DNA from 3 places in the Streptomyces sp. NPDC127595 genome. Region 2 is predicted to be linked to each of the others. Evidence: riboswitches for the same ligand, from Rfam matches in the RefSeq annotation. Region 2 holds a riboswitch; each other region holds the start of a gene.
What was found. Region 2 has a riboswitch for cobalamin ahead of ACFVKT_RS30365 (cobalamin biosynthesis protein). Riboswitches for the same ligand answer to the same signal wherever they lie in the genome.
Positions count from the first base shown of each region.

Region 1: linked by a shared signal. The riboswitch ahead of ACFVKT_RS02165 (CbtB-domain containing protein) and the one ahead of ACFVKT_RS30365 (cobalamin biosynthesis protein) in region 2 are both predicted to bind cobalamin.
Region 3: linked by a shared signal. The riboswitch ahead of ACFVKT_RS16935 (ribonucleoside-diphosphate reductase subunit alpha) and the one ahead of ACFVKT_RS30365 (cobalamin biosynthesis protein) in region 2 are both predicted to bind cobalamin.

Region 1 is NZ_JBHXWK010000001.1:490,409-494,613, reverse strand. It holds gene meaB (methylmalonyl Co-A mutase-associated GTPase MeaB) at 1-885, shown strand, start outside; gene ACFVKT_RS02170 (CbtA family protein) at 1,189-1,947, opposite strand; gene ACFVKT_RS02165 (CbtB-domain containing protein) at 1,968-2,189, opposite strand; cobalamin riboswitch at 2,225-2,366, opposite strand; gene ACFVKT_RS02160 (hypothetical protein) at 2,682-2,927, opposite strand; gene ACFVKT_RS02155 (NAD(P)H-dependent glycerol-3-phosphate dehydrogenase) at 3,102-4,100, shown strand; tRNA gene ACFVKT_RS02150 (tRNA-Pro) at 4,187-4,205, opposite strand, start outside.
Region 2 is NZ_JBHXWK010000011.1:63,791-67,995, forward strand. It holds gene ACFVKT_RS30350 (lysozyme) at 1-247, shown strand, start outside; gene ACFVKT_RS30355 (anion permease) at 436-1,680, shown strand; gene ACFVKT_RS30360 (hypothetical protein) at 1,693-1,914, shown strand; cobalamin riboswitch at 2,033-2,175, shown strand; gene ACFVKT_RS30365 (cobalamin biosynthesis protein) at 2,275-3,216, shown strand; gene ACFVKT_RS30370 (cobyric acid synthase) at 3,213-4,205, shown strand, end outside.
Region 3 is NZ_JBHXWK010000004.1:619,852-624,056, forward strand. It holds gene mctP (monocarboxylate uptake permease MctP) at 1-440, shown strand, start outside; gene ACFVKT_RS16930 (GNAT family N-acetyltransferase) at 806-1,312, shown strand; cobalamin riboswitch at 1,345-1,504, shown strand; gene ACFVKT_RS16935 (ribonucleoside-diphosphate reductase subunit alpha) at 1,639-4,026, shown strand; gene ACFVKT_RS16940 (ribonucleotide-diphosphate reductase subunit beta) at 4,008-4,205, shown strand, end outside.

The DNA.
Region 1 (4,205 bases), on a different contig from region 2:
CACCGGGCGCTCGCCCAGGAGTTGCTGACCGAGCTGCTCCCGCACAGCGGCCGGGCACGGCGGATCGGCGTCAGTGGCGTACCGGGCGTGGGCAAGTCGACGTTCATCGACGCCTTCGGCACGATGCTGACCGCGCTCGGACACCGGGTGGCGGTGCTGGCGGTGGACCCTTCCTCCAGCCGTACGGGCGGTTCGATCCTGGGCGACAAGACGAGGATGGAACGCCTGGCCGTCGACCCCGCGGCCTTCATCCGGCCCTCCCCCACCGCCGGCACCCTGGGCGGGGTCGCCAAGGCGACCCGCGAGTCGATCGTGGTGATGGAAGCCGCGGGCTACGACGTGGTGCTGGTGGAGACGGTCGGCGTCGGCCAGTCCGAGACGGCCGTCGCCAACATGGTCGACTCCTTCCTCCTGCTGACCCTCGCCCGCACCGGCGACCAGCTCCAGGGCATCAAGAAGGGCGTCCTCGAACTGGCCGACGTGATCGCCGTCAACAAGGCGGACGGCCCGCACGAACGCGACGCGCAGGCAGCCGCACGGGAGTTGGCAGGCGCGCTCCGGCTCATGCACGGCAGGGACGCTGCCTGGACGCCGCCCGTACTGAGCTGCAGCGCCCGCGAGTCGGCCGGCCTGGACACCGTCTGGGACCGCCTCGAACAGCACCGCACGCTCCTCGACTCGACCGGCAGGCTCGCCGCCAAACGCCGTGACCAGCAGGTCGACTGGACCTGGACGATGGTCCGCGACGAGCTCCTGGGCCGCCTGCACGCCGATCCGGCCGTACGAGCCCTCACACCGGCCCTCGAACAGCAGGTCAGGGACGGCGAGTTGACGGCCACACTCGCCGCCGAACGCATTCTCCGGACCTTCGGCGGCAAGGACTAGCGACGGGCTGGATGAGTTGCTCGCACTCCTGCACGGTCAGGGCGACCGCCTCGCTGCCTCCCAGCGCGGCTGGGGTCGTCCGGCCGCTCGGTTCCTCCGCTCCCCGCCCAGGTGGTCCCCGTCTGATCGGTCCGTTCCGTGGCTCATGGTCCGTGGTCCGATGACGTCCGCGTCCTTGTCGGTATCGGTATCGGTATTGGTATTGGCGGCGGCGATATCGGTGGCGGTTTCCGTGTCAGTGCCCGGGAAACGCGAGAGGGCCCCCGGATGGTTCCGTGGGCCCTGACTCGTTTGACGGGTCTGTCAATTGGGGGCGGCGACCGGTCGTCCCGCTGTCGCCGTCGCAGGCTTGGGATGGAGCAAGCGCTCGGCCAATTCACCGAAGACCAACCCGAAGCCACCCCACAGGGTGATCTGTATGGCCAGCGCCGAGACGCGGAAGCGCCACAGCACGGTGGCCGGGAAGTCGGCCGGCACCTCTTGGATGACGGGCAGGAACGCGTACGCCAGTCCGATCACGACAGCGAAGGCGGCCACCGCCGAGACGGTCGCGTACCAGGTGCCCACCTTCGGGGCGAGCCGCTTCCCCAGGATGGTGGCGGCGACGGCGAGGAGCACGCTGAGCACCATCATCAGCAGGTACAGGGTGGTCCGCTTGCCGATGGTGTCGCCGTTGCCGACCGCGGGCGGGTTGGCCGGGTACTTGAGGAACGGCACGACGTACACGGCGAGCAGCGCGATTCCCGACAGGAGCAGCGCGGTCGCCCGCGGACTGAAACGGCCCACGCGGCCGAGCGCGAAGCAGAAGGCGAGGGCGGCGATGCCGCCGAAGGCCACCCCGTAGATCAGCACACCGGCGGCGAGGCCGGCGGTGGACTGGAGGCTGCGGGAGACGAGTTCGACCTCGTGCTCGTGGCCCGAGGCATGGGCTTCCTCGAAGCTGATCGCGCTGTCGACGCTCGGCTCACCGAGGAAGTAGGCGACGATCAGGGCGAGCACACCGGCGCCGAGGCCGGCGAGCATGCCCCGCACGAGAAGGTTTCTCACTGTTGCGGAGTTCATGAGGTGCGCGGCGTCCTTCGTCAGTGGCAGGGGAAGCCGAGGAGATGGCGGGCGTCGTGGACCCACTCGTGGACTTCCGCGCCGGAGACGACGGAGGTGGCGCCCTGCTCAGCGCCGACGAAGTACAGCAGAACCAGCATCAGGACGCCGAAGAAGACCGCCCAGGGGGCGATGTCCTTGAGCGGCAACTTGGCCGGAATGACAGGGGTGTTGGTTGTCGGCTGGGCGACATGCTGCGCCATGGCAGGGCCTCCTCTGGGAGTTCGCGTCCCATCTCGGTGGTGCACATGACGACGGCCACGGGTCTGACTCAGGGAGCATCTCAGGGGCGTCCCATTTACAGTGGCGCGACCGTGCCGGATTCTCACCGGCTTCCGTCTCGCCGTCGTCGATATCGGACCGACGGTACCGTGTGTCGCGTGCATGGCCAAGACCGCGTCACCTGGCGTGATCTTCCTCTCCTGCCTGGTGACGCGGCCGGTGCGACCCCTGGGTCACCGGTGACGGAACTCGGGCGGTCGCTGTCAACGAAGCGCGCCCATGCCCACGTTCGCGACCGCCGCCTCGAAGGTCAGGCCGTGTTGGTCTCCTCGTGGCGCTGCCGTATGCGCGCGATGACGCGTTCCCGTCCCAGCCTCTTGGCGTCGCGGAGCTTGGAGCGGAGTGGTGGACTTCATCCTGTGGGGCTGGCTGTTGTGGATTCCATTGCTCGCCGCGGAGGGCAAGTCTTCTCCTTAACCCTCGCCGAACCCTCCGCGGACGGATCGCCGCAGCGCCTCCGTGACCAGCACGAAGGCGTCGGCGCCGAGCGACGGGCGGGTTCGCCCGCTACGACGAGCCCGGGGTGGGCCCATGCCGCGCAGTTGCTGGATGGTTCCGCCGAGCTTCGCGCGGAACGGCTCGAGCGTCTCCTCGGGCGCGGTGACGACCCGGCGCGAGCCGACGAGGCACTCGCCCCCGTACACGCCGGCGGTGTCCAATCACGGCAGCCTGTACTTCTCCTCGGGGAAGGTAGCGGGCGTGAGCAGAGACGAACACCAGTGGCCGTTCACCACGTAGCCCGGGCGCCAACCCGTCGAGGTCACGCTCGTCGGTGCCTGCCCCACCGTCGCCGGATAGGGTGCCGGGGACCGGCGCAGAGGGAGAACAAGCAGATGTCTCGGGTCGCGATGTTCTCGGCAGGTTCATGGGGCACGACCATGGCGGCGGTGTTCGCCGACGCCGGCAGCCGAGTCCTCGTGCACGCCCGGCGCTCCGAAGTCGCCGACGCGATCAACACGCGTCACGAGAACCCCGCCTACCTGCCGGGCGTCGTTCTGCCGGACACACTGCGCGCCACCACCGACCCCGCGGAGGCCCTGACCGACGCCGAGCTGGTGATCCTTTCGATCCCCGCCCAGACCCTCCGCGACAACCTCGCCGCCTGGGCCCCCCTCATCGGACCGCACGCCGTGGTGGTCAGCCTCATGAAAGGCGTCGAGACGCACTCGGAGCTGCGTATGAGCCAGGTGATCACCGAGGTCACCGGTATTTCCGACGAGCGCGTCGCGGTCATCTCCGGCCCGAACCTCGCCGGGGAGATCGCCGCCCGCCGGCCCGCCGCCTCCGTCATCGCCTGCCGCGACGAGACCGCCGCCAAGAGCATCCAGGCCGCCTGCCACACCCCCTACTTCAGGCCCTACACGGCCACCGACGTCGTCGGCTGTGAACTCGGCGGTGCCGTCAAGAACGTGATCGCCCTGGCAGTGGGCCTCGCGACCGGCATGGGCCTCGGCGGCAACGCGACAGCGCTGCTCATCACCCGCGGCCTCGCGGAGACCGCCCGCCTCGGAACCGCCCTCGGCGCCGACCCGCTGACGTTCTCCGGGCTAGCCGGCGCGGGCGATCTCATGGCCACGTGCTCGTCGCCGCTGTCCCGCAACAGAACCTTCGGCGAGCACCTGGGCCGGGGCCTCACGGTCGCGGAGGCGACCGTCGCCACCAGCCAGACCGCCGAGGGAGTCAAGTCCTGCCGGGCGATCCTCGACCTGGCCCGCGGCCACGGCGTCGAGATGCCCATCACCGAGGTCGTGGCATCCGTCATCGACGGACACTCCACTGTCGGGGAAGCGGTCGGCGTGCTGATGGCGCGTACGCCCAAAGCCGAGCGGTAGGGCAGTGCGCTCAGCCCGGAAGACCCCAAACGCCCCATACGAAAAGGGCCCCCACAGGCTCTCGCCTGCGAAGACCCTCCGCACCGTCGGGACGACAGGATTTGA
Region 2 (4,205 bases):
GACCGGACGCCGTCCGGTGATCTACACGACCACGCACTGGTGGAACACCTGCACCGGCAGCAGCCGCGCCTTCGGCGCGAACCACTCCCTGTGGCTCGCGCGCTACGACTCGGCGACCGCGGGCACCCTGCCGGCCGGCTGGTCCTTCTGGACCTTCTGGCAGTACGACAACAGCGGCAGCCTGCCGGGTGACCAGAATCTCTTCAACGGATCCACGGCCCAGCTCAAGAAGCTCGCGAAGGGCTAGCACCGGCCACGGAACCCGGCATTCCGCCTTGGTTCGAGACATCGGGCCGGCCCCGGAGTCGCCCCTCCGGCGCATTCGGAGGGGCGACTCAAGGAAGAGACACTCGAATGCCCGTCTACGTTCATCTTCCGTTCATTCAGGCTACCTACGGTCCTCGTGCCACTGACGTCCAACAGAAGCCTGGGTTAATGGAACACATCACGCTCCTCCTCGGAATCGTGATCGTCACCGCTCTCGTGTTTGATTTCACGAACGGTTTCCACGACACCGCCAATGCGATGGCGACGACCATTTCCACCGGCGCTCTGAGACCGAAGACGGCGGTGGCCATGTCCGCCGTGCTGAATCTCGTCGGGGCGTTCCTCTCCGTGGAGGTCGCCAAGACGATCTCCGGCGGGATCATCAACGAAGAGGGCATACGCACCGAAGTGATCTTCGCGGCGCTCGTCGGCGCCATCCTCTGGAATCTGCTGACCTGGCTTCTGGGTCTGCCCTCCAGTTCCTCCCACGCACTCTTCGGCGGCCTCATCGGCGCCGCGGTCATGTCGGCCGGCTGGTCGGCGGTGAACGGCTCGACCGTCGTCACCAAGGTGCTGCTCCCCGCGATCGCCGCACCCGTCGTGGCCGGACTCGCCGCGATGCTGGCCACCCGGCTGACGTACCGGATCGGCAGCCGTGCCGACGAGAAGGCGACCGCCAAGGGCTACCGGGCCGGGCAGATCGCCTCGGCGGGCCTCGTCTCGCTGGCCCACGGTACGAACGACGCGCAGAAGACGATGGGCATCATCACCCTCGCGCTGGTCACCGGCGGTGTGATCGCGCCGGACTCGAACCCTCCCACCTGGGTCATCGTCTCGGCCGGTACGGCCATCGCGCTCGGCACCTACCTGGGCGGCTGGCGCATCATCCGCACCATGGGCAAGGGCCTCACCGACCTCGCGCCGCCACAGGGCTTCGCCGCCCAGACCAGCGCGGCAACCGTCATCCTGGCCTCCTCCCACCTGGGCTTCTCGCTCTCCACCACGCAGTCCTGCTCCGGCGCCGTGATGGGCTCGGGCCTGGGCCGCAAGGGCGGTGTCGTCCGCTGGTCGACCGCGACCCGCATGTTCATCGCCTGGGGCCTCACGCTCCCGGCGGCGGGCCTGGTCGGCGCGGGCGCCGAGGTCCTCACCAAGCAGGGCACCTGGGGCATCGTCCTGACAGGTGCGCTCCTGGTGGCCGGCGCGGGCACCATCTGGAAGCTGTCGCGCCGCCGGCCGGTGACCATCGACAACGTCAACGAGATCACCGCCGAGCCCTCGGGAGTCGTCACCGCCGCGATCGCCGCGGTCACCCCGCCCCCCGCGGGCCCGCTCGCCGGCGACCTGGCAGGCGACCTGAAAGCCACCATCCCGTCCCCGGACGCGGAGCCCACCTCTCCGGCCACGGTGTAAGGAACGGACAGCATGCACATCGACTGGGCAGCCCTCGGCTCCGTCTTCGGAGTCAGCCTCGTGACCACCGTGGCCCTCGTGGGCCTCTTCACCCTGGGCATCGTCGGCCTCTCCAGGCGCGAGTCGGCCTCGGCACAGGGCGGCTCCGCCGCTCTCGCGGTCACCGGCGCCTACGCCTGCTTCGCGGCGTGCGCGGCGGCGGTGGCGTACGGGATCTATCTGATCGTGGCCTGACGGTCACGTCGGACAAGCGCACGAACAAGGTGGGGCGCGGGACGTGTCAACGTCCCGCGCCCCACCCCTGTGTGGGCCTTCGCACACTCTCCCTCCGCAGGTCAACAGCAAGTTGACGGGTCTTCCAACACCGTGGTGGACTGCCGGAGCCAAGTACGACGGCACGAGAGGAAGCCGGTGCGAATCCGGCGCGGTCCCGCCACTGTGACCGGGGAAGTAGTCCCCGGGAGCCAGGAACTCTCACCGTCGGTCTCTTCGAACCAGGGCGTGGACACCCTGAGTGAGGACATATCGCCATGCGCGGCTGCCCAAGTGCCTTGCGAACGACGGTTGTGCCTGACCTGACGGTCGGCTGAACCGGTGCGTGCCGATCGCGTCTTCGCGTACGGCGCCGCCGCCGGCCTCCTCGGTGACCTGCTGCTCGGCGATCCCCGCCGGGGGCATCCGGTCGCCTCGTTCGGCCGGGCCGCGGGAGCCGTGGAGCGGGTGCTGTGGCGGGACCACCGCGGGTGGGGCGCGCTGCACACCGCCGTGTGTGCGGGCGGTGCCACCGGGCTCGCGGCGCTCGCCAGTCATGCCGTACGTGGATCCCGTACCGCCTCCATCGCGCTGACCGCCGCCGCCACTTGGGCCGTCGTCGGGGGAACCTCCCTCGGCCGGGAGGCCCGGGCGATCGGCAGCGCGCTGGAAGCCGGCGATGTCGAGGTGGCCCGGGAGCGGCTGCCGCATCTGTGCGGGCGGGACCCGCAGGCGCTCGATGCGGACGGCATCGCGCGTGCCGTCGTCGAGTCGGTCGCCGAGAACACCTCCGACGCCGTGGTGGGCGCCCTCGTATGGGGGGCCATCGGCGGTGTGCCCGGGCTTGTCGGGTTCCGTGCCGTGAACACGCTCGACGCGATGGTCGGGCACAAGTCAGCCAGGTACCGGCGCTACGGCTGGGCCTCCGCTCGGCTCGACGATGTCGCGGGCTGGCCGGGGGCGCGGCTCACCGCTGCCCTCGCCACCGCTGCCGGAGATGATCCGCGAGGCGCCGTGCGGGCCTGGCGGGTGGACGCCTGCAAGCATCCGAGCCCCAACGCCGGGCCGGTGGAGGCCTCGTTCGCGGGGGCGCTCGGTGTGCGGCTCGGCGGGACCCTCGCGTACGGCGGAAGGGTCGAGCATCGGCCCGTACTGAACGGCGGGGGGCGTGCCGTGGTGGTCGGTGACATCGAGCGGGCCGTACGGCTGTCCCGGCGCGTGAGTTGGCTCGCGCTGGGCGTGAGCGTCGCCGGGCGGCTTCTCCGGAAGGGGCGTGCCTCGTGAGCGGCGGGCTGCTGGTCGCCGGGACCACCTCCGACGCGGGCAAGAGTGTCGTGACCGCCGGGATCTGCCGGTGGCTTGTGCGGCAGGGCGTCAAGGTCGCGCCCTTCAAGGCGCAGAACATGTCACTGAACTCGTTCGTGACGCGGGAGGGCGCCGAGATCGGGCGGGCACAGGCGATGCAGGCGCAGGCCGCTCGCGTGGAGCCGACCGCGCTCATGAATCCCGTGCTGCTCAAGCCGGGCAGTGACCGGAGCAGTCAGGTCGTCCTCATGGGGAAGCCCGTGGGTGAGATGAGCGCTCGCGGCTACCACGGGGGGCGGCAGGAAGCGCTGCTCGGGACCGTGCTGGAGTGCCTCGCCGAGTTGCGGGGCACGTATGACGCGGTGATCTGTGAGGGGGCGGGGAGTCCTGCCGAGATCAATCTGCGGCGGACGGACATCGTGAACATGGGGATCGCACGGAACGCGCGACTGCCCGTGCTTGTCGTGGGCGACATCGATCGTGGGGGCGTCTTCGCGTCCTTCTTCGGGACCGTCGCGCTGCTGTCGCGCGAGGACCAGGAACTCGTCGCCGGGTTCCTGGTGAACAAGTTCCGCGGGGATGTCTCCCTGCTGGAGCCGGGGCTCGACATGCTCCATGGGCTCACCGGGCGGCCCAGTTACGGCGTGCTGCCCTTCCGGCACGGCCTCGGGATCGACGAGGAGGACGGGATGGCGGTCTCGCTCAGGGGCGCCGTCCGGGAGTCCGCGGTCGCCGCGCCCGTCGGCGCGGACGTGCTGCGGGTCGCCGTCTGCGCGGTCCCCCTGATGTCCAACTTCACGGACGTGGACGCGCTGGCCGCCGAACCTGGTGTCGTCGTGCGCTTCGTGGACCGGGCCGAGGAACTGGCCGACGCGGACCTCGTCGTCGTACCCGGCACCCGGGGGACGGTGAAGGCGCTGGAGTGGCTGCGGGAGCGCGGGCTCGCGGACGCGATCGCCCTGCGGGCC
Region 3 (4,205 bases), on a different contig from region 2:
GCGCCCTCGTCTTCGTCCTCACCATGGACAAGACGGTCGCCATCAACTTCCAGCTCCTTGGCGGCATCTGGATCCTGCAGACCTTCCCGGCCCTGGTCGGCGGCCTCTTCACCCGCTGGTTCCACCGCTGGGCCCTCCTCGCGGGCTGGGCCGTCGGCATGCTCTACGGCACCCTCGCCGCGTACGGCGTGGCCTCCCCCACCCAGAAGCACTTCGGCGGCAGCTCCAAGGAGATCCCCGGCATCGGCGAGATCGGCTACATCGGCCTGACGGCGTTCGTCCTGAACGTCCTGGTGACCGTCGTCCTCACCTTCGCCCTCCGCGCCTTCAACGCCCCCGACGGCATCGACGAGACCAGCCCCGAGGACTACACGGCAGACGCCGGCGACAAGGGCGTACAGGTAGAACTCCCGCCGGCCACGGCGGGAACAACGCACTGACCACCGGGTAGGGGCCGTGGGGGTTCTCGCCCCCTCCGCCCCTACCCATCCCGCACCTGGGGGCCGCCCCCAGACCCCCGCAATCACGCTGAACGCGCTCTTCCTCAAACGCCGGACGGGCTGAAACCCGTACCCCCGGCTGAGACCTCCCCCGGACGTGCTGCTGGTGGCTGCTGCCACGCCCCACCGGCAGAAGGGGACGTGCCGGAACGTCCGCCCGCAGCGGCTGGCGCGTCAACGCCGTTCCCCTCTTGGGTAAACGATTCCGCGCCAGACCGAGGACGGATGCTCCGGTACGGCCCCGACCCACGACGGCGGCGAAATCCGGCAGCCCCCTGACCGCACCCTCCGGCACACTGCCCCCCATGGACATCGTCATCAGACGGGCACGCCCCGAGGACTACGACACCGTCGGCGAGATCACCGCGCAGGCCTACCTGGGCGACGGCCTGCTCGACTTCGGCGAGAGCGACGGATACCTCGCCGAGCTACGGGACGTCGCCAAACGGGCAGCGGCCGCCGAGGTGCTCGTCGCCGTCGAAGGCAGCCAACTGCTCGGCGGCGTGACCTTCGTACCGGCCGGCGGCCCCATGTCCGACATCGCCCGCCCCGGCGAGGCCGAGATCCGCATGCTCGCCGTCGCCCGCCCGGCCCGCGGCCGAGGAGCCGGCGAGTCCCTCGTCCGCGCCTGCATAGCCCGCGCCCGCACCACCGACGGCTGCGAACGCGTCGTTCTCTCCACCCAGCGCACCATGCACACGGCCCACCGCATCTACGAACGCCTCGGCTTCACCCGCAACCCGCAGCGCGACTGGAACCCCGTCCCCCACCTGGACGACATCCTGCTCCTCACCTACGAGTTGCCCCTCTGACACCCTCCGAAGCCGACACGACACAACATGTGGGGGTACTACCGAGACCCGGCACAAGATGTATGCTCATGCTCGCTGTCGCCGCAGGGGAATCCGGTGTGAATCCGGAACTGTCCCGCAACGGTGTACTTATGCGCGTTCGTTCGCGTACGGAGTCCAGTCCGAGGACCTGCCGACAGTGTGCCCGGGCCGGCCGGCCCGGGTGACATGACGTCCGGGCCTCGCGGAATGGGCCGGTGGACGCGGCGCATCGCTGTCAGAAGGCGTGCGCTCGTGTGCCCCGCCGCCCTCCCCAAGGCCCCGTGCCCAGCGAGGGAGAGCCCCACGTGACCATCGCGCCAGTCGACCCGGCCTCAGCGACTACGCAGCAGGCCCCGGTGGAGACGGACGGCCCCGGTGCCGCACTGCTGCGGACCCTGACGGACCTCACCGCCGACCTCCCCGGCGCCGACCCCGGCCGGGTCGCCGCCGCCGCCCTGCGCGGCCGGTCCGCACGCGCGGACAACGCGGAACTGCGCGAGCTGGCCACCGAGTCCGCGGCGGGCCTGATCTCCGAGGACCCCGTCTACTCGAAACTGGCCGCCCGACTGCTGACGATCAGCATCGCGGCCGAGGCCGCCTCACAAGGCGTGCGGACCTTCTCCGACTCGGTCACAGTCGGCCACCGCGAGGGCCTCATCGCGGACCGCACCGCGGACTTCGTACGCCTGCACAAGGCCCGCCTCAACACTCTGATCGACACTGAAGGTGACGACCGCTTCGGCTACTTCGGCCTGCGCACGCTGCACAGCCGCTACCTCCTCCGCCACCCGATCACCCGCAAGGTCATCGAGACGCCCCAGCACTTCATGCTGCGCGTGGCGTCCGGCCTGGCGGAGGACGACACCACGCGCGCCCTCACCGAAGTCGAGGCCCTCTACCGGCTCATGAGCCGCCTCGACTACCTCCCCTCCTCCCCCACCCTCTTCAACTCCGGTACGCGCCACCCCCAGATGTCGTCCTGCTACCTCCTCGACTCCCCGCTGGACGAGCTGGACTCCATCTACGACCGCTACCACCAGGTCGCGCGCCTCTCGAAGCACGCGGGCGGCATCGGCCTGTCGTACTCCCGTATCCGCTCCCGCGGTTCACTGATCCGCGGCACGAACGGGCACTCCAACGGCATCGTCCCGTTCCTGAAGACCCTCGACGCCTCGGTCGCCGCGGTGAACCAGGGCGGCCGGCGCAAGGGCGCGGCGGCGGTCTACCTGGAGACCTGGCACTCCGACATCGAGGAGTTCCTGGAGTTGCGCGACAACACCGGTGAGGACGCCCGCCGTACGCACAATCTGAACCTGGCGCACTGGATCCCGGACGAGTTCATGCGCCGGGTGAACGAAAACGCGCTGTGGTCCCTCTTCTCCCCGTCCGACGTGCCGGAACTGGTCGACCTGTGGGGCGACGAGTTCGACGCGGCCTACCGCAAGGCGGAAGAAGCGGGCCTCGCCAAGAAGAACATCCCCGCCCGCGACCTCTACGGCCGCATGATGCGTACCCTCGCGCAGACCGGCAACGGCTGGATGACCTTCAAGGACGCCGCCAACCGCACCGCCAACCAGACGGCGGAGCCGGGCCACACGGTCCACTCCTCGAACCTCTGCACGGAGATCCTGGAGGTCACGGACGACGGCGAGACGGCGGTCTGCAACCTGGGCTCGGTGAACCTGGGCGCGTTCGTCGACACGACGGCCGGCGACATCGACTGGGACCGCCTCGACGAAACAGTCCGCACCGCAGTCACCTTCCTGGACCGGGTCGTCGACATCAACTTCTACCCGACCGAGCAGGCGGGCCGATCCAACGCCAAGTGGCGCCCGGTCGGCCTCGGCGCGATGGGCCTCCAGGACGTCTTCTTCAAGCTGCGCCTGCCCTTCGACTCACCGGAGGCCAAGGCGCTCTCCACCCGTATCGCCGAGCGCGTCATGCTCGCCGCGTACGAGGCGTCCGCGGACCTCGCGGAGCGCAACGGACCCCTGCCTGCCTGGTCCCGTACAAGGACCGCCAGGGGTGTCCTGCACCCGGACCACTACGACACCGAGCTGACCTGGCCGGAGCGCTGGACGGCCCTGCGGGAACGTATCGCCACCACCGGCATGCGCAACTCGCTCCTCCTCGCCATCGCGCCCACCGCCACCATCGCCTCCATCGCGGGCGTCTACGAGTGCATCGAGCCGCAGGTGTCGAACCTGTTCAAGCGCGAGACGCTCTCCGGCGAGTTCCTCCAGGTCAACTCCTACCTGGTGGCCGAGTTGAAGCAGCTCGGCGTGTGGGACGCGCAGACGAGGGAGGCGCTGCGCGAGTCCAACGGCTCGGTGCAGGGCTTCACCTGGGTCCCCCAGGACGTCCGCGACCTGTACCGCACGGCGTGGGAGATCCCGCAGCGCGGCCTGATCGACATGGCCGCGGCCCGCACCCCGTTCCTCGACCAGGCGCAGTCCCTGAACCTCTTCCTGGAGACGCCGACCATCGGCAAGCTCTCCTCGATGTACGCGTACGCCTGGAAGTCGGGCCTGAAGACGACGTACTACCTGCGTTCCCGCCCGGCGACCCGCATCGCCCGCGCGGCGCAGGCGCAGGCCCAGCCCGAAAAGACCATCCCCGTCCAGGCGACCCCCGACGAGGACGCCGTCGCCTGCTCCCTCGAAAACCCCGAATCATGCGAGGCCTGCCAGTGAGCACCCCCCAGAAGAACCTTCTCGACCCGGGCTTCGAACTCACCCTCCGCCCCATGCGCTACCCGGACTTCTACGAGCGCTACCGGGACGCCATCAAGAACACCTGGAGTGTCGAGGAGGTCGACCTCCACTCGGACGTCTCCGACCTCGCGAAGCTGTCGGAGGGCGAGCAGCACATG